Regions from separate parts of the Mesorhizobium sp. BHbdii genome, predicted to be linked through region 2. Evidence: riboswitches for the same ligand, from Rfam matches in the RefSeq annotation. Region 2 holds a riboswitch; the other holds the start of a gene.
What was found. Region 2 has a riboswitch for S-adenosylmethionine ahead of ACWTU8_RS21755 (O-succinylhomoserine sulfhydrylase). Riboswitches for the same ligand answer to the same signal wherever they lie in the genome.
Positions count from the first base shown of each region.

Region 1: linked by a shared signal. The riboswitch ahead of metX (homoserine O-acetyltransferase MetX) and the one ahead of ACWTU8_RS21755 (O-succinylhomoserine sulfhydrylase) in region 2 are both predicted to bind S-adenosylmethionine.

Region 1 covers NZ_JBSPKX010000005.1:83,362-92,704, forward strand. Annotated here, with positions in the region: gene ACWTU8_RS23840 (sugar kinase) at 1-358, shown strand, start outside; gene ACWTU8_RS23845 (prephenate/arogenate dehydrogenase family protein) at 456-1,391, opposite strand; gene hisC (histidinol-phosphate transaminase) at 1,396-2,505, opposite strand; SAM riboswitch at 2,644-2,721, shown strand; gene metX (homoserine O-acetyltransferase MetX) at 2,838-4,007, shown strand; gene metW (methionine biosynthesis protein MetW) at 4,180-4,794, shown strand; gene ACWTU8_RS23865 (DUF1194 domain-containing protein) at 4,841-5,641, opposite strand; gene ACWTU8_RS23870 (ABC transporter ATP-binding protein/permease) at 5,842-7,668, opposite strand; gene ACWTU8_RS23875 (class I SAM-dependent methyltransferase) at 7,788-8,564, opposite strand; gene gloB (hydroxyacylglutathione hydrolase) at 8,866-9,343, shown strand, end outside.
Region 2 covers NZ_JBSPKX010000004.1:231,449-240,791, forward strand. Annotated here, with positions in the region: gene ACWTU8_RS21740 (Hsp33 family molecular chaperone) at 1-846, shown strand, start outside; gene apaG (Co2+/Mg2+ efflux protein ApaG) at 985-1,377, opposite strand; gene ACWTU8_RS21750 (ceramide glucosyltransferase) at 1,604-2,758, shown strand; gene ACWTU8_RS21755 (O-succinylhomoserine sulfhydrylase) at 2,806-3,996, opposite strand; SAM riboswitch at 4,070-4,147, opposite strand; gene ACWTU8_RS21760 (2'-deoxycytidine 5'-triphosphate deaminase) at 4,273-5,367, shown strand; gene ACWTU8_RS21765 (ABC transporter substrate-binding protein) at 5,460-6,233, shown strand; gene araD1 (AraD1 family protein) at 6,405-7,397, opposite strand; gene ACWTU8_RS21775 (hypothetical protein) at 7,396-7,566, shown strand; gene mmsB (multiple monosaccharide ABC transporter permease) at 7,687-8,979, opposite strand; gene mmsA (multiple monosaccharide ABC transporter ATP-binding protein) at 8,976-9,343, opposite strand, start outside.

The sequences.
Region 1 (9,343 bases), on a different contig from region 2:
ATTCATCCTCTGCGGCGAGGAGCAAGGCCCGCAAGAGGCCTGTGAAGCGTTGGCCGGACGCACTGATGCATTCGTAGCGGTGACGGGCGGCTCGGCGGGAAGCTGGTGGTTCGACCGCTCGGTCGCGTCCGTGCGCCATGTCGCGGCGCCAAGGATCAAGGCAGTGGACACGCTTGCCGCTGGCGACGTGTTTCACGGCGCCTTTGCCGTCGGGCTGGCGGAGGCGATGCCGATCGAACAGACATTGCGGTTTGCCAGCGCCGCCGCCGCGCTCAAATGCCTGCGCTTCGGCGGCAGGCTGGGCGCGCCGGACAGGGCCGAGACACTGGCGATGATGGCGGCTCATTGGCCGGCCTGAGACAGCGGCGGGCTTCAAATCGAATCGTACCGCCGCTCTGCCTTTTGTTTGAGCATCGGATTTCCCAAAACAAGTACCCACTTTTGGGTCCGATGCTCTATCCCTTGGATGGGTGCTCGACCGCCTGCCGGCCAAAGTCCGGCACATCGATGTCCTGGCCGGCCTCGATGATCGAACGGCGGACGGCGCGGGTGCGGGTGAACAGGTCGAACAGCTTTTCGCCGTCGCCCCAGCGGATCGCCCGCTGCAGCGAGGCCAGATCTTCCGAGAACCGCGCCAGCATTTCGAGGATGGCATCCTTGTTGTGCAGGCAGACATCCCGCCACATGGTCGGGTCGGAAGCGGCAAGGCGCGTGAAGTCGCGAAAGCCGGAGGCCGAATATTTGATGACCTCGGACTTGGTCACCGACTCCAGGTCGTCTGCGGTGCCGACAATGTTGTAGGCAATGATGTGCGGCAGATGCGAGACGATGGCCAGTGTCATGTCGTGATGCTGGGGATCCATCGTATCGATGTTGGAGCCGCAGCGGCGCCAGAATTCCGAGAGTCTTTCCAGCGCCTCGGGATCGGTGCCGGGCAACGGCGTGAAAATGCACCAGCGATTCTCGAACAGTTCGGCAAAGCCTGCATCCGGACCCGATTTTTCGGTGCCCGCCAACGGATGGCCGGGAATGAAATGCACACCATCAGGCACATGCGGCTGCATCTGCGCGATGACCGACGCCTTGGTCGAGCCGACATCGGTGAGGATGGCGCCCTGCTTCAGCGCCGGTGCGATTTCCTCGGCGACCTCGCCCGAAGCGCCGACCGGCACCGAAACGATGACCAGGTCTGCATCGCGGACCGCCTCTTTCGCGTCCACCGTGTAGGAGGAGCCGAGACCGAGTTCGCTTGCCCGTGCCAGCGTCGTTTCGCTGCGTGTCGAGATAGCGACGTGGCGGGCAAGACCTTCGCGGCGGATGATACGGGCCAGCGACGAGCCGATCAGGCCGATGCCGACCAGCGCGATCTTTTCGAACATCGGTGATGTCATTGTCTCAGCTTTTCAGAAATGTCGTGAGCGCGGCGACAACACCGCGATTGGCCTCTTCGGTGCCGATGCTCATGCGCAGTGCATTCGGGAAGCCGTAGCCGGAAACGCGCCGCAATATGTAGCCGCGCGCTGAGAGGTAGTCGTCCGCAGCCGCCGCCGAATGCTTTTGGTCCTCGGGAAAGTGGATGAGCACGAAATTGCCGACGCTCGGCGTCACCCGCAGTCCGAGCTTGGTCAACTCCTCGCTCACCCATCGCAGCCAGGTCTCGTTATGCGCCACGCTGCGCTCGACATGGGCGCGGTCGCGGATCGCGGCAATGCCGGCCTCGATCGCCGTCGCGTTGACGTTGAAGGGACCTCGCACGCGGTTAATCGCGTCGATGATATGCATCGGCGCGTACATCCAGCCGATCCGCGCGCCGCCGAGGCCGAGCTTGGAGAAGGTGCGGGTCATGACCACGTTTTCCGCGCCAGCCACCAGTTCGACGCCGGCTTCATAGTCCTTGCGGCGGACATATTCGGCATAGGCGCCATCCAGCACCAGAAGCACATTTCGAGGCAGGCCGGCATGCAAGCGGCGCACCTCCAGGAACGGCAAATAGGTGCCGGTCGGGTTGTTCGGATTGGCGAGGAAGATGATTCTGGTCCGCGGCGTTACGGCGGCGAGGATCGCATCGACGTCGGCGCGCTCATTGCTTTCCTTGACAGACACCGGGACAGCGCCAGCCGACTGGATGTAGATCTTGTAGACCATGAAGCCGTGTTCGGTGATAACGGCTTCATCGCCGGGCGCGAGATAGGTCTGCGCAAGCAGGCCCAGAATCTCGTCGGAACCATTGGAACAGACGATGTTCGCCGGGTTGAGGCCATGCACCTCGGCGATCGCCTCCCGCAGGCGCCTGGCGGTGCCGTCGGGATATATGTCGAGTTTGGCTGCGACGTCGCGCGCGGCCTCTATAGCCTTCGGAGAGGGGCCGAGCGGGTTCTCGTTCGACGACAATTTATGGATCTTGGCAACGCCGGCCGGCGCCGTGCTCTTGCCCGGCACATAGGCTTCTATGTCCATGATCCCCGCGCGGGGCGTTGGACGTGCCTGATCCGATGGCTGGTTCATATTGCAAAAATCCGTCGAGAACGTTTCCGCCCGGGAAGCCGCAGCGGAAATACAAGCCGTGGCCCGGAATGTCGAGAGCGTCAATTATGGGTGAGCGACTGGCCGTTGACGCCGAGGCGCGGCGGTCCTAGAAGAAAGGCGAAATCCCGTGGTGATTTGGCCGGTCGGCTTGCAGCCACGTTAAACAACTCGCTAAAGGGCCGTTTGCATTCTGTAACCGGCTTTGCGAAGGCAATGCCGGTTTTTGTTGTCCGTTGCCGGCCGGACAACCGCATCGCCCGAAAATCGGAATCGATTTTCGGAAAGCGCGATGGGTAATATAAGAGGATGCGATGGTCGCGCTGCGCACTAAAAGAACCAACAACGAGGCCGACCAACCGTCAAGCCCGGTGTTGCGTTTCGGTGCCGACAAGCCGCTCAAGCTCGACGCCGGCACGCTGCTGTCACCGTTCCAGATCGCATACAAGACCTACGGCACGCTCAACGACGCCCGCTCCAACGCCATCCTCGTCTGCCATGCGCTGACCGGCGACCAGCATGTCGCCAGCACCAATCCGGTGACCGGCAAGCCGGGCTGGTGGGAAGTGCTGATCGGCCCCGGCAAGATCATCGACACCAGCCGCTTCTTCGTAATCTGCTCAAACGTCATCGGCGGCTGTCTCGGCTCGACCGGCCCCGCCTCGACCAATCCAGCCACCGGCAAGCCCTACGGGCTCGACCTGCCGATCATCACCATCCGCGACATGGTGCGGGCGCAGTTGATGCTGGTCGACCATTTCGGCATCGAAAAACTGTTCTCAGTGCTCGGCGGCTCGATGGGCGGCATGCAGGTACTGCAATGGGCGTCGAGCTATCCGGAGCGCGTTTTCTCAGCGCTGCCGATCGCCACCGGCGCGCGCCATTCCTCGCAGAACATCGCCTTCCATGAGGTCGGCCGGCAAGCGGTGATGGCCGATCCGGACTGGCATGGCGGCAAATATTTCGAGCAGGGCAAGCGCCCGGAAAAGGGACTGGCCGTGGCGCGCATGGCCGCTCACATCACCTACCTGTCTGAAGCGGCCCTGCACCGGAAGTTTGGCCGCAATTTGCAGGACCGTGAAGCGCTCACCTTCGGTTTCGACGCCGACTTCCAGATTGAGAGCTATCTGCGCCATCAGGGCATGACCTTCGTCGACCGTTTCGACGCCAACTCCTATCTCTACATGACCCGGGCAATGGACTATTTCGACCTCGCCGCCGACCATGGCAGCCGGCTGGCCGACGCCTTTGCCGGCACCAGGACCCGTTTCTGCCTGGTCTCCTTCACCAGCGACTGGCTGTTCCCGACCGAGGAGAGCCGCTCGGTCGTTCACGCGCTGAACGCGGCCGGCGCCTCGGTGTCCTTCGTCGAGATCGAGACCGATCGCGGCCACGACGCCTTCCTGCTCGACGAGCCGGAGCTGTTCGCGGCCATCAACGGCTTCATCGCCTCGGCGGCCCGCGCCAGGGGGCTCAGCGCATGACCCCTGAAGATTGCAGGCTTTCCGGACCGGCATCATGCGCCAGGCATCAGCGCATGACCCCGAAAAGTTGCAGACTTTTCGGACCGGCATCATGCGCCAGGCATCAGCGCATGACCCCGAAAAGTTGCAGACTTTTCGGATCAGGATCATGCGCCAGGCAAAAGGCGAGATCATGAGTGTCAACCACGCCCAGCGCGTCGACCTCGAAGTCGTCGCCGATCTCATCCCGCCGCAGTCGCGGGTGCTGGACGTCGGTTCCGGCGATGGCCTGCTGCTCGAATTGCTGCAGGCGACGAAGCAGGTCGACGGCCGCGGGATGGAACTGTCGCAGCGCGGCGTCAACGAATGCGTGGCGCGCGGCCTGTCCGTCATCCAGGGCGACGCCGACAAGGACCTCAAATTCTATCCCGACAAGGGTTTCGATTTCGTCGTCCTGTCCCAAACCTTGCAGGCGACCCGCAACCCGAAGCTGGTGCTCGACGAATTGCTCAGGATCGGCAAACACGCCATCGTCTCCTTCCCCAATTTCGGCCACTGGCGGGTGCGCCTTTCGCTGTTCCTCGAAGGGCGGATGCCGGTGACCAAGGACCTGCCCTATTCCTGGTACGACACACCCAACATCCATTTCTGCACCATCCGCGACTTCGTCAATCTCTGCGAGGAGCTCGGCGCAACGGTGGAAAGGGCAACCGCGCTTGACGCCAATGGCCAGAAAATCGGCCTCTCGATGCCATGGTGGTTCTGGAATTTCTTTGGCCAGCAGGCGGTATTCTTGCTGAGGCGATAACGGCCGTCGCTTCTTCGGCCAATATGCGATCGACCTGTCCGACCAGCTAGCGATTAAGTTCCGGAAAATACGGATCGGAGAAAAACTGCCGGTCGCGCTCGCCTTGCAAACAGTCGACCGGTGTTGCCGCATCTACCCGGATCGGTCCGCGATCGGCCCAGGGACCGGCAACACCGCTGACCTCTAGGATCAGTTTGCGGCGTATGGCGGTCACGAATTCGGAAGCGGCATAGACCGGCAGCACGAAAGCCCCAGGCCCGCCCGTAACGCACTCGGCATAGTATTGGTCGAGATGGCTGAAGCTGGGCGACGGGCTGATCAGGATCGGCAGGCCGTTGATGACGATACCCTTTGCCACCGCGGCGTCGCGTGTCGTGGTGACGGGCATCCCGGTATTGTTGGGACCATCGCCTGAAATGTCGATGACGCTGCGCGTCGCCTCGAAAGCGCCTCCATCCAAAAGCTTGGCGCCGAAGCCGAGCGCACCGGAAATGGAGGTGCCGCGAAAGCTCCTGAATGGGCGCGCCTCGATCTTGTCGGCGAATGCGTCGGCGCTTTCAGCGTTATCGATGACCTGCCAGGCAATGACCGCATCGTCGCGGACGGTGCCTGCCCATTCGAAATAGGCCAGCGCGATGCGGCCGGTCACACCCGAACGCACCGCATTGATGAAGTCGGGGTGGCGCAGCGCCTCGACATAGCCGGCACGCTGCAGGGCGAATTCGCTTTCGTCCATCGAGTGTGAAATGTCGACCGCCAGCACCAGTTCGACGTCCACTGCAATGGTATCGGCCGGCGCGGCCAGTGGTGCTGCCTGAGCGCAGGCAAGGCAGGCAAGCAGGCTAATGCATGTCGCCCAAAAGTGCGAAGCGGTTTTGGGGTAACGACATGCATAGAAACAAAGGCTTAAAGCGTGTCGCATGAATCTCTTCAACGGGACGCGTTTTAAGCGCGTCAAGCATGGGTCCAACGCCGCGAACTTCCGCACGATGCCGGCAATCTTTCGCCGCGATCACGGCGAAATAAAGCTTGGCAGCGTATCGCCGGCTACGTCTCTTGGTAGGCTGCGGCGACGGCCGGGGGTGGTTCGATCGCGCCGGCCCTGACACGGACTGGCTTGAGAGCCGGTCGCTCGACGTCTTTCACGATCGCCAACGAGCGCGGAAAGAATTCAATGTTCTGCTGGCTCCGGCCGATGTTGAGGATCGCGGCGTCGGCAAGACGCGCCTCCAGCATCGACAGCACCCGACTCAGCGTCGCGCCGTCGAACGTGTCCAAAGCCTCGTCGATGATCACCCATTTCGGCTGCCGCAAAACCAGCCGGGCAAAGGCAAGCAGGCGCTGCTCGTCATCGCTCAATTCGCGCTCCCAGCGCGCCGAGCGGTCGAGCGAGGACGACAGACGCCCAAGACCGACCTCGGCAAGCACCGCCGAGATCTCGGCGTCGCTGACCGCGGCATCGGCGTGGTTGAGCACCTCGCGCAGCGTGCCGAGCGGGAAATAGGGCTTGCGGGGAACGAAGGCGGGCACCTCTCCGGCCGGCATGCCGATCCGCCCGCTTCCCCACGGCCACAGACCGGCAATGGCGCGAAAGAACAGCGTCTTGCCGGCGCGCGGATCTCCGGTGATCATGACGCGCTCGCCCGCGCGGATTTCGACATGGGGCTTGGCGAGCTTCGTACAGCCATCCCGCGACGCAACTTCGAGGTTCTCGAATGTCAGCCTGCCATTCGGGTTTTCGCCGATCGTGATGCGTTCTTCGGTGTCGTGCAGCACGTCCGTTTCAACGAGCGCGATGCGGAAATCGGCGACGCGCATCAGCGTGGCGCGCCAATCGGCGATGCCGCCGATATTGTTGATGAACCAGCGCAACGAGGCATGCACCTGGTTGAAGGCGCCGACAGCCATCATGAGTCCGCCGAAGCTGATATCGCCGGCGAAATAGACCGGCGAGGCGACGAGGATCGGCGCGACGACAGTGATCCAGCCATAGGTATCGGTCACCCAGGAAAGATTGATCTGGGCGCTGTAGATGCGCCGCATCGCGCCCAGCACCGTGCCGAGGTCGAGCTCGAGCCGTCGTCTCGCGTCGGCTTCGCCGTGCGCAAGCGCGATGGCATCGACATTCTCGTTGACGCGGACCACCGAGGAGCGCAGCTCCGCTTCACGCGTATAGCGGTCGCTGTTGAAGCGGATGAGCGGCCGTCCGACCAGCCAGCTCAGCCAGGAGGCGGTACCGGCATAGAGGATCGCGGCCCACACCATGTAGCCCGGAATGGCCAGCGAATAGCCGCCGATATGGAAGACGAAGCCAGAAGACAGCGACCATAAGACGCCGACGAACGAAACAAGCAGAATCAACGACTGCAACAGCCCTATGCCGAGACCTGTCGAAAGATCGGAGAGATGTCCGGCATCTTGCTGCAGGCGCTGGTCAGGGTTGACGCCGATGGCGCCGGCGTTGGCGAGCCGGAAGGCGCGCGCCGGCCGCATCCATTCACCGATCAGATCGAGGGTCAACGCCTCACGCAGCTTCAGCCGGATCCTCTGGTCGAGCCAGGTCTGGCCGACATTGAGCACCACAAGTCCGCCGGCGATGGCGGCAAAGACCAGAAGCTGGTGCAGGAAGCCCTGCATGTCGCGCCGAGCCAGCGCGTCGTAGAAGGGCTCGTTCCAGCGATTGAGCAGAACCTGCCCGATCGAGGTTGCCACAATGACGGCGACAATGCCGACGCAGGCCCAGAGCAGGTGTTTGCGGATCGGCGAAGTCCCCAGCGCCAGCTTGATCGTCGCCAATTGGTCGCGCAAGCTGCTGGCCTCGATCGACGCGGCAACCGGCTTGGCGCTGGCCTCTACATCCGGATGATCAGCCATTGGTGAAGTCCTTGAATTCGCAAGCGGTGCTGAAACCGGTGAACATGTCGACACATTCGGGTAGCAAACCCGCCTTCGACAGATAGGTGAGAAAAAGCCCGATCCCGATCACGAAAATGTCATCGACGAGTCGGCAATGTCGCCTTCCCGGTCGGCGATATCCGGCCGAGCCTTGTGGCGCCATGCGGCGAGAAAACCGGCACGAAGACGCGGCGAGATGCGCGCTGGACGACCGGCACGCCCTGATAGAGCCGCTTCTGCGCCTCGACCACGATGACGCCGGAAAAGATCGGCCAGAACCTGCGGCCGGCGCGCTCCAGCACATTGTGGAACTGCATCATGAAACCTCGCCGCGATGGCGGGAAGAACAGGGCGTCGGACCAGGCGGCGGGCGTGAAGTTTGCTTCGCGCAGCAATTCGGTGAGCTGGCCGCGCGAAAAGGGCCGGCCGCTGCCGAACGGCGTATGCTCGAAACGGGCCCAGACACCGCGCCGGTTGGGCACGACGATGACGACGCGGCCGGCGGGCGACAGCACCCGCCAGATTTCGTTCAGCGTCTCGCGCGGGTTCTCGGCATGTTCGAGTGAATGGACGAGCAGCATGCGGTCGATTGAGGCATCGACCAGCGGCAATTCCTCATCGAAGACCAGCGCGGTGGCGGTCGGCCCCGTGGCCGGCCAGACCACCGCGCCTTGCGTCGCCGGCATGAAGGCAAAGACGCGCTCCGCGTCGGTGCCGAACCGCTCCAGCCACGGCAAGGTGTAACCGAGGCCGACCAGCCGCTCATTGGGCACAACAGCCCATATCGAGGACAACGCCATGGTGATCGAGCGTTCGGCCAATCGCCCTAGCGTGGTCGAATAGAAGGAGCGAAGGTCGACGATATCGGAATGCATGCGCGGCACGCTATCTTCGATGCTGTCCAAGTTCAACAAAGGCGGATGACATCCGCGGGCAAGCGCCCTATGTCTGCGGCGACTACTGCATCGGCTCGAAATCGATTTCGATTTCGGAAAGCACGATGCAGCAGATAAAAGTGCTAGAGCGTTCTTTGTGCGTCCAACTGGACGTATGGCGCTCTAGAGCAATTCCAGGAAAAGTGTGAAACGGTTTTCCGTCCGGAATTGCGCAAAAACAAGAGATTAAAGCGGTTCGGCGTTTCCGTGAAACGACGAACCGCTCTAGTGGAGAGACCCCATGCCGGTTGAAATCGAACAGTTCATGTGCCGCAGCGACAATTTCGGCGTGCTGGTGCATGACCCCAAGAGCGGCCAGACCGCGATCATCGACGCGCCCGAGGAGGCGCCGATCCTGGCTGCGATCGAGCGTACCGGCTGGACGCCGACGATGATCCTGACCACCCATCACCATGTCGACCATGTCGAGGCCAATCTGGCGCTGAAGGAGCGCTTCAAGCTGCGCATCGTCGGACCGGAAGCGGAAAAGGCCAAGATCCCCGGCATCGCCGAAACCGTCGAGCAAGGTTCGGTCATCCACCTCGGCGAGGAGAGGATCGACGTGATCGCCACGCCCGGCCACACGGCAGGCCATGTCTCCTATCATCTGCCGGGATCGAAAGTGGCGTTCACCGCCGATACGCTGTTCGCGCTCGGCTGCGGCCGGCTGTTCGAATGCAAGCCGCCGGTGATGTACGATTCGCTGAAAAAGCTCGCGG
Region 2 (9,343 bases):
CCCCAGCCGGTCGCGCGCTTGCTGGCGGAAGCTTGCGTGCTGACAGTGCTGCTCGGCACCTCGCTCAAGTTCGAAGGCAAGTTCATCCTGCAGACCCGCACGGACGGGCCGGTCGATATGCTGGTGGCGGATTTTTCCACGCCGCAGGCGCTGCGCGCCTATGCGCGCTTCGACGCCGACCGGCTGGAGGCACTGACATCTGCCGGCGAGACCTCGCAGCAGACGCTGCTCGGCAGCGGTGTCCTGGCGCTGACCATCGACCAGGGTGCCCACACGCAGCGCTATCAGGGCATCGTCCAGCTCGACGGCGAGACACTGGAGGAGGCCGCGCGCACCTATTTTCGCCAGTCGGAACAGATCCCGACCGACCTCAGACTCTCGGTGGCCAAGCTGTTGACGCCCGGTGTCGGCGGTGCCCGCGAGCAATGGCGTGCCGGTGGCATCCTTGCGCAATTCCTGCCGCAATCGGCGGAACGCATGCGCGTGCCCGACCTTCCAGGCGGCGACGGCGATCCGCGCGATGAGATCCATGATCCGGCCGACAATTCCTGGCAGGAACTGCTGGCATTGCTTGGCACCATCGAGCCGACGGAACTGATCGACCCGACGATCGGCGCCGAGCGGTTGCTTTACCGGCTGTTCCACGAGCACGGCGTCCGCGTCTTCGGCGGCGTACCGGTAGCCGACGAGTGCTCATGCTCCAGGGAGAAGATCCGCGGCATACTCGAAGGTTTCTCAGCCGACGAGATCAGGGACAGCACCGAGGATGGCGGCATTCATGTCGCCTGCGAATTCTGCTCGAAGCAATATGACTTCGATCCGGCGGAGTTTGCTGCGGCGCAGTAGACCATGATCCCGACCGAAGGTCCGCGCATCGAAAAGTGGAAGGCGTTTTTTGCTTCGCTGACCTTCGGTTCGGAAAAGGTCCTGGTCTAAGAGTTAGAGCCCATCCCGATTCTATCGGGATGGATCAGGTCTAGCTGGTCAGTTGACGGTGCGCCGCGTGCCCGGCAGGTCGAGCGAAAACGCGGGGATGGCGACGTCGAACGTCTCGCCTCGCTTGTTGCGCATCGTATAGTGGCCGACCATGATGCCGGACGGCGTCGAGAGCGGGCAGCCAGACGTATATTGATAACTGTCGCCGGGGTTAAGTTCGGGCTGGTCGCCGACAACGCCGGCGCCGCGCACTTCCTCGACCCGGCCGGTGCCGTCGGTGATGTGCCAATAGCGTGACAGAAGTTGTACGAATTCATCCGACTGGTTGTCGATGGTCACCTGGTAGCCCCAGACATAGCGGTTCTCCGACGGGTCGGAGCGATCTTCCAGATAGAACGGCCTGACCTGTACTTCGATGTTGCGCGTAACGGCGCTGTACATAGACTACTCCACAATATGCAGACGGAACTTTCGACGCTCTCCGCAGTTTGGTCAACAGGGCGCTACCCGTCGTTGCCCGACTCGTTTGCGCGCAGGTGCCGAAGAACAATGTCATTTAAGTGACACATGACAATGATGGTGTGCAGGGCCGGGCGATTCAGCATTCTGTCGAACTGTTGAAAAACGGCTATCATGCGGCCGGCTTTTCTGGAGTGACCAGATATCGATGGAACTGACAGTCACAGCCGCCTTGCTTTCCACAGCTCTGCTTCTCGCCAATCTCGCCAGCATCCTGTTCGCTTCGTTGAAGCTGAAGCGGCCTGGCAGGATCGCGCCGCCAGCCGGCAAGGCGCCTCCGGTGTCGATCATCGTGCCGTCGCGCGGCGTCGAGCCGTTTGCCGAGGAGACGCTCGAGCGCGCCTTCTCTCTCGACTGGCCGCGCTATGAGCTCATCTTCTGCGTCGCCCATGCCGACGACCCGGTGGTCAGGCCGGTCACCGATGCGATTGCCCGTTTTCCGGCCGTGCCGGCCCGGCTGCTCGTCGGCGACGACCGCATCAGCGGCAATCCGAAACTCAACAATTGCGTGAAGGGCTGGGAGGCGGCGCGCCACCGCTGGGTCATCCTTGCCGATTCCAACGTTCTGATGCCGAGGGATTATGTCCAGCATCTGATGGCGGCATGGCGGCCGGACACCGGCCTTGTCTGCTCGACGCCGATCGGCTCGCGGCCGGACGGGTTCTGGGCGGAGGTCGAATGCGCTTTCCTCAACACGCTGCAGGCGCGCTGGCAATATACCGGCGAGGCGCTCGGCCTTGGCTTTGCCCAAGGCAAGAGCATGTTGTGGGACAAGCCCATGCTCGACGCCAATGGCGGCATCCGTGCGCTTGCCGCCGAGATCGCCGAGGATGCGGCCGCGACCAAGCTGGTCAACGGGCTTGGACTGCGCGTCAATCTCGTCGCGTCGCCCTTTGAGCAGCCGCTCGGTTTTCGCAGGCTCGGCGAAATCTGGTCGCGCCAGGCCCGCTGGGCACGCCTGCGTCGCGTCACCTTCCCACTGTTCTTCGCGCCCGAGATCCTGATCGGAGCGGCGCCGCCGCTGGTGCTTGCGTTGGTTGCGGCAGCAGGCGCCGGCTTCAGCCTGTCGGCGACCGCCCTCGCTGTGCTGGTAGTCGCCTACCTCCCGGAATGCGCTCTCGCCTCGGCCAAGGGCTGGCACCTGTCGCTGCGCATGATCCCGGCGATGATGGCGCGCGATTGCATCCTGCCGATTGTCTGGGCGCGTGGCTGGCTCAGCGGTGCAGTCGACTGGCGTGGCAACACGATGACCATCCACACCAGCGCCGTTGCGGAATTGGAAGAGACCCCGTCGGGCGCCTGACCGCGCCTGATTTTGACGATTCGAGCGACACCGCCCAGTGCATATACCTATCTGGCGGCTTTCAGGGCCTGCTCGATGTCTTCGAGCAGGTCGTCGGTGTCCTCCAGGCCGACGGACAGCCTGAGCGTGCCTGGCCCGATGCCGAGTTCGGCGCGCGCCTCGTCGCTCAGATTCTTGTGTGTCGTCGTCGCCGGATGGGTGATCAGGCTCTTGGCGTCACCAAGATTGTTAGAGATCAGCACGATATCGAGCGCGTTCTGGAAGGCGAAGGCCGCCTGCTTGCCGCCCTTGACGTCGAGGCAGATCAGCGTCGAGCCGCCCGACATCTGCTTCTTGACGATCGCCGCTTGCGGGTGATCGGCGCGGCCGGGATAGATGACGCGGGCGATTTCCGGCCGCTCGGCGAGGAAGTCCGCGATCCGGCCGGCACTTTCCGTCTGCTGCCGCACGCGCAGCGGCAGCGTTTCCAGGCCCTTCAGCAGCGTCCAGGCGTTGAACGGCGACAGGCTGGGACCGGTGTGGCGGAAATAATCGTGCAGGTTCTCGTCGATCCATTTCTTGTCCGACAGGATGACGCCGCCGAGGCAGCGCCCCTGGCCGTCGATGTGCTTGGTCGCCGAATAGACGACGATATGGGCGCCGAGCTGCAACGGCTTCTGCTGCAAGGGCGTGGCAAAGACATTGTCGACGATCAGCCGCGCGCCGATCGAATCGGCAAGCGAGGCGACGGCTGCAATGTCGACGACTTCCAGCGTCGGATTGGTCGGGCTTTCAAGGAAGAACAGCTTCGTGTTGGGCCTGACCGCCTTTTCCCAATTGGCGATTTCGGTGCCATCGACCAGCGTCGCCTCGATGCCGTATTTCGGCGCCAGCGTCTCGACCACCCAGCGGCAGGAGCCGAACAGCGCGCGCGCCGCCACGATGTGGTCGCCGGCCTTGGCGCTGCACAGCAACGCCGCTGTCACCGCCGCCATGCCGGATGCGGTGGCGCGAGCATCTTCGGCACCTTCCAGCGCACACATGCGCTTCTCGAACATGTCGACCGTCGGATTGGCATAGCGCGAATAGATGAAGCCCGGTTCCTCGCCCTTGAAGCGGGCTTCCGCCGCCTGCGCCGTATCGTAGACATAGCCTTGCGTGAGATACATCGCCTCGGAGGTTTCGCCGAAGCCGGAACGCAGCGTTCCCGCATGCACGAGTGCGGTCTGAGGCTTCCAGTTGCGCTTGTTGCTCGTCATCACCTTGTTCCAAACACCAAAAATGGCCCAAATACAAAAAAACCGGCCGCGAAAGTCGCAACCGGTCCATATGGCCTTTCGGCCGACGGTCCTTTAGCGACTTGTTTAACGTGGCTGCAAGCCGACCGGCCAAATCACCACGGGATAACGACCCTTTAGACCCGCACCGCGCTTGCGTCAATTGCCGGCATGATTAAGAGGTTTGTACCAGCGGGTTCCGCGGCAGGAACCTGCGACAAAACGAGACCACGCCCGGCCTTCGAGCGGAGCCAGACTTTGCGGCAGACAGGCATTCTTCCCGATCAGGATATTTCCGCGCTGTTCCAGTCGGGCGCGCTGAAATCGCCGCGCGCGCTCGATGCCGACCAGGTCCAGCCGGCCAGCCTCGACCTTAGGCTTGGCGACAAGGCCTGGCGGGTGCGCGCCTCCTTCCTGCCCGGCCCGAACCACAGGGTTGCTGAAAAACTCGACCGCCTGAAGCTGCACGAAATCAATCTCGCCGACGGTGCGGTGCTGGAGACGGGCTGCGTCTATATCGTGCCGCTGCTCGAGAGCCTGGCGCTTCCGGCAAACGTTTCGGCCTCGGCCAACCCGAAGAGCTCGACCGGACGGCTCGACATCTTCACCCGCGTGATGACCGATCGCGGCCACGAGTTCGACAAGATCGCTGCCGGCTACAACGGCCCGCTCTATCTGGAAGTCAGCCCGCGGACCTTTCCGATCGTCGTCCGTGCCGGCTCGCGGCTGTCGCAGATCAGGTTCCGCACCGGCAATGCGCTTTTGTCGGAAAGCGAGCTGCACGAATTGCATCGTGCCGAGACGCTCGTCGCCACCGAGCCGCCCAACATTTCCGGCGGCGGCATCGCACTGTCGATCGACCTCGATGGCGACAAGGACGGGCTGGTCGGCTACCGCGGCAAGCACCACACCGGCCTGGTCGATGTTGACAAGCGCGCCGCACAGGATGTCGTCGATTTCTGGGAGCCGCTCTACAAGAGCGGCGGCGGCGAACTGGTGCTCGATCCCGATGAATTCTATATCCTCGTCAGCCAGGAGGCGGTGCATGTGCCGCCGCTCTATGCCGCCGAAATGACGCCCTTCGATCCGCTGGTTGGCGAATTCCGTGTCCACTATGCCGGTTTCTTTGATCCGGGCTTCGGCCATTCGGCGGCCGGCGGCACCGGCAGCAGAGCTGTGCTCGAAGTGCGCAGCCACGAAGTGCCGTTCATCCTCGACCACGGCCAGATCGTCGGACGGCTGGTCTACGAGCACATGCTGAAGCGGCCGCAGGCGCTCTACGGCACAGATCTCGGCTCGAACTATCAGGCACAGGGCCTGAAACTGTCCAAACATTTCCGCGCCGCGCGCTGATCCCCGATCAACCAGACTGTGCTTGCCTGACCTTGCGGGCCGTGCTTGGCTGTGCCTAACCATCAAGGTGGTTGAACCAAGGGAACAAAGAAATGCAGATTTCAAGATGGATCGCATCGGCAGCAACAGCTGCCATGCTGGTGATGGCTGCCGGGTCCTTGTCGGCGCAAGCACAGGAAAAGTTGAAGATCGCCACCGAAGGCGCCTATCCGCCGTTCAACACCATCACCGCGGATGGCAAGCTCACCGGCTTCGACATCGACATTGCCAATGCGCTTTGCGCTCAGATGAAGGTCGAATGCGAACTTGTCACGCAGGACTGGGACGGCATGATCCCGGCGCTCCAGGCCAGAAAGTTCGACGCCATCATCGCGTCCATGAGCATTACCGAGGAGCGCAAAAAGCAGGTCTCCTTCACCAACAAATACTATACGACGCCGCTTTCGCTGGTGGCCATGAAGGACAGCGATATTGCCTCGACCGAACCCGCCGCACTCGCCGGCAAGACAGTCGGCGCCCAGGCTTCGACCACCCAGGCCGACTATGCCCAGGATGTCTACAGCAAGGCCGGCGCCGAGGCGAAGCTCTATCCGACCCAGGAGGAGGCGGTCGCCGACCTGATGAACGGCCGTCTCGATGCCGTCCTTTCAGACAAATTCGTGCTGATGGACTGGATGAAGAAGTCGAGCGACGGCTGCTGCAAGATGGTCGGCGACGTCAAGGGCACCGAGACCGAAGCCGGTATCGCCGTGCGCAAGGAAGACAATGCGCTGCGCGAGAAGCTCAACGCCGCGATCGATGCGATCGTCGCAGATGGCACCTACAAGAAGATCCAGGCCAAATATTTCGATTTCGATATTTATTGAGGCTGCCAATCTCCCCCCTTGAGGGGGAGATGGCCGGCAGGCCAGAGGGGGTCGCTGCGCGTAAAGTGCCAACGCCGTTCCGCCACGGAAGACGGCGTTCGCGCTTTATGTGAGACGACCCCCTCTGTCACCTTCGGCGACATCTCCCCCTCAAGGGGGGAGATCACACAATCAAAGCGCCTTCACCGCCACCGTCACCGGTTGCTCGATTTCAAGCGGGTTACGCAGCGGCAGGCCAAAATCCTTGGCCTCGATCTCGAACACGTCGCCGGCTTCGGTCCTGACGCCGTCGGCGAAGGACAGTGTCGCCGTGCCGAACATGTGCACATGAACGTCGCCCGGCTGGCGGAAGGCCGAATATTTGAAGTGGTGATGTTCGAGATTGGCGATGGTGTGCGACATGTTCGCCTCGCCCGACAGGAACGGCTTTTCCCACAGCAGCTTGCCGTCGCGGAGGATGCGCGAGGTACCCCTGACGTCTGAGGGCAGGTCGCCGATCAGGATCTCCGGCCCGAACGAAGCGTTGCGCAGCTTGGAATGCGCGAGGAAAAGATAGTTCACGCGCTCGGTGACATGGTCGGAAAACTCGTTTGACAGTGTGAAGCCGACGCGGAACGGGACGCCGTCGTCGCCGATGACATAGATGCCGGCGACTTCCGGCTCCTCGCCGGCATCCTGGGCGAAGGCGGGCGACAGAAGTGCCGCGCCGGGCGCCACCGCCATGGTGCCGTTGCCCTTGTAGAACCATTCTGGCTGCACGCCCGTCTGGCCCTTGGCGGGCTTGCCGCCCTCCAGCCCCATGCGGAACATCTTCATGGAATCGGTGAGCTGCTCTTCGCGATCGGCATCGAGTTTCTTGTGCATGGCATCGCGGGTCGCGGCGGAGCCGAGATGCGTCAGCCCGGTGCCGGTGAGATGGAGATGCGCCGGGTCGGGATGGTTGATCGGCGATAACAGCCGCCCCTTCTTGTATGCGGCATCGAGGTCGACCGCTTCACCGAAGCCTTTGCGCTCGATGAGGGCGACAAGTCCGGTGCCGGTGCGCGCGGCCTCCATCGCCAGCGAATAGACGCTGCGGGCGCCATTGATGATCCGGGTCTTGCCACCGTTGCGGGCAATGACGCGGATGGTCTCTGCCTCGTCGAGGATCTGGGAGATCAGCATGATGTACCCTCTCTCAATTGCCTTTGGCCTGGCTGCCGGGTTGGCAAACCTTGACCAGCGCGGCTCGGATGGTATCCGCGCCACTGGTGAACTCTTCGTCCGGATGGCGCTCGCGGGCCCGGTCCCCTTGGAGGACTTCTTTGCGCCGCCCGGCAGCGCCGCGATGTGACCCGTGCCTCCTAAAAGCGCGCCGCGTTTGAAAGGCGGCCCGCTTTAATCCTTGTTTTCATGCATGCCGTTGTCCCAACACGCTGCACAAGTTTGGCGACATGCATGAGTCCCCTCGCCCTTAAGCCTTGTTCTTGTTGTAGACGTCGAAGACCACGGCGCCGAGCAGCACCAGGCCTTTGACCACCTGTTGCCAATCGACATTGACGCCCATGATCGACATGCCGTTGTTCATGACGCCCATGATGAAACCGCCCACCACCGCGCCTATAACTTGACCGACGCCGCCCATCGCCGAAGCGCCGCCGATGAACACAGCGGCGATGACGTCGAGCTCGCTGCCGAGGCCGGCCGCCGGCACCGCCTGGCCAAGCCGCGCCGCAATGATCAGCCCGCCGAGCGCCGAGAGCACGCCCATATTGATGAACACCATCAGGGTCAGCCGCTCGGTCTTGATACCCGATAGCTGAGCCGCCTTGGCATTGCCGCCCATTGCGTAGATACGGCGGCCGACCGTCATGCGTTTGGTGACGAAGACGAACAGCGCGATCAGCACGCCCATCACTACGAGAACGATTGGCAGACCTCTGTAGGTGGCGAATTGGTAGACCAGAAAAAGCGCCAGAGCGCTGGTCACCAGGGTCTTGACGACGAACAGCGTGAAGGGTTCGGCTTCGTAACCATGCCGCTCGCGGCTGCGCCGTGCCCTGAGCCCGAAATAGGCATAGGCGAGCACGGCAACGAGGCCGATCACGATCGTCGTCATGTGCAGCGTCAGTCCGCTGCCGACGATGGTCTTGCCGGCGGCGTTCACGACCGGCGGGATCAGCGTCAACGAGCCGATCACGTCCGGGATGAAGCCGGAACTGAGCGCCTTGAAGCCGGCTGGAAGCGGCCCCACGGAGGACCCGCCACCCAGCAGCGCTTGGCAGATGCCGCGGAAGATCAGCATCCCCGCCAGCGTGACGATGAAGCTCGGTATTCGGTGATAGGCGATCCAGTAGCCTTGTCCCGCGCCGATCGCGCCGCCGATGATCAGGCAGATGATCGACACCACCAGCGGATTGCTGAAAGGGCCGAGAGGCCAGATGACCATCATCATCGCCGCCAGCGCGCCGATGAAACCGGCGACGGACCCGACGCTGAGATCGATATGGCCGGAGACGATCACCAGCAGCATGCCCAGCGCCATCACGATGATGAAGCTGTTCTGCTGCACCAGGTTACTCAAGTTCACCGGCTTGAACAGCGTTCCGGACGTCGTGTACTGGAAGAATACCATGATGGCGATAAGCGCCAGGATCAGGCCGTATTCGCGCAGGTTGGTGACCAGCGCCGAGACGGCAACGCGCGGCCCCTGCTGCACATCTTCGGCGACGCCGCTTTTCGGGACGGGAGCGCTTTCGGTGCTCATGATGCTTTTCCTTCTCCGCGAACGATGGCGCGCATGATCTTTTCCTGGCTGGCGTCGCTCGCCGCCATTTCGCCGACGATACGTCCTTCGTTCATGACATAGATGCGGTCGGTGATGCCGAGCAGTTCGGGCATCTCCGACGAGATGACGATGATCGCCTTACCCTCCGAGGCGAGACGCGCGATGATCGTGTATATTTCATACTTGGCGCCGACGTCGATGCCGCGCGTCGGCTCGTCGAGGATCAGCACCTCCGGATTGGCGAACAGCCACTTCGACAGCACCACCTTCTGTTGATTGCCGCCCGATAGATTGCCGGTCATCTGATAAACGCTGGACGAGCGGATGTTGGTTTTGGCCTTGT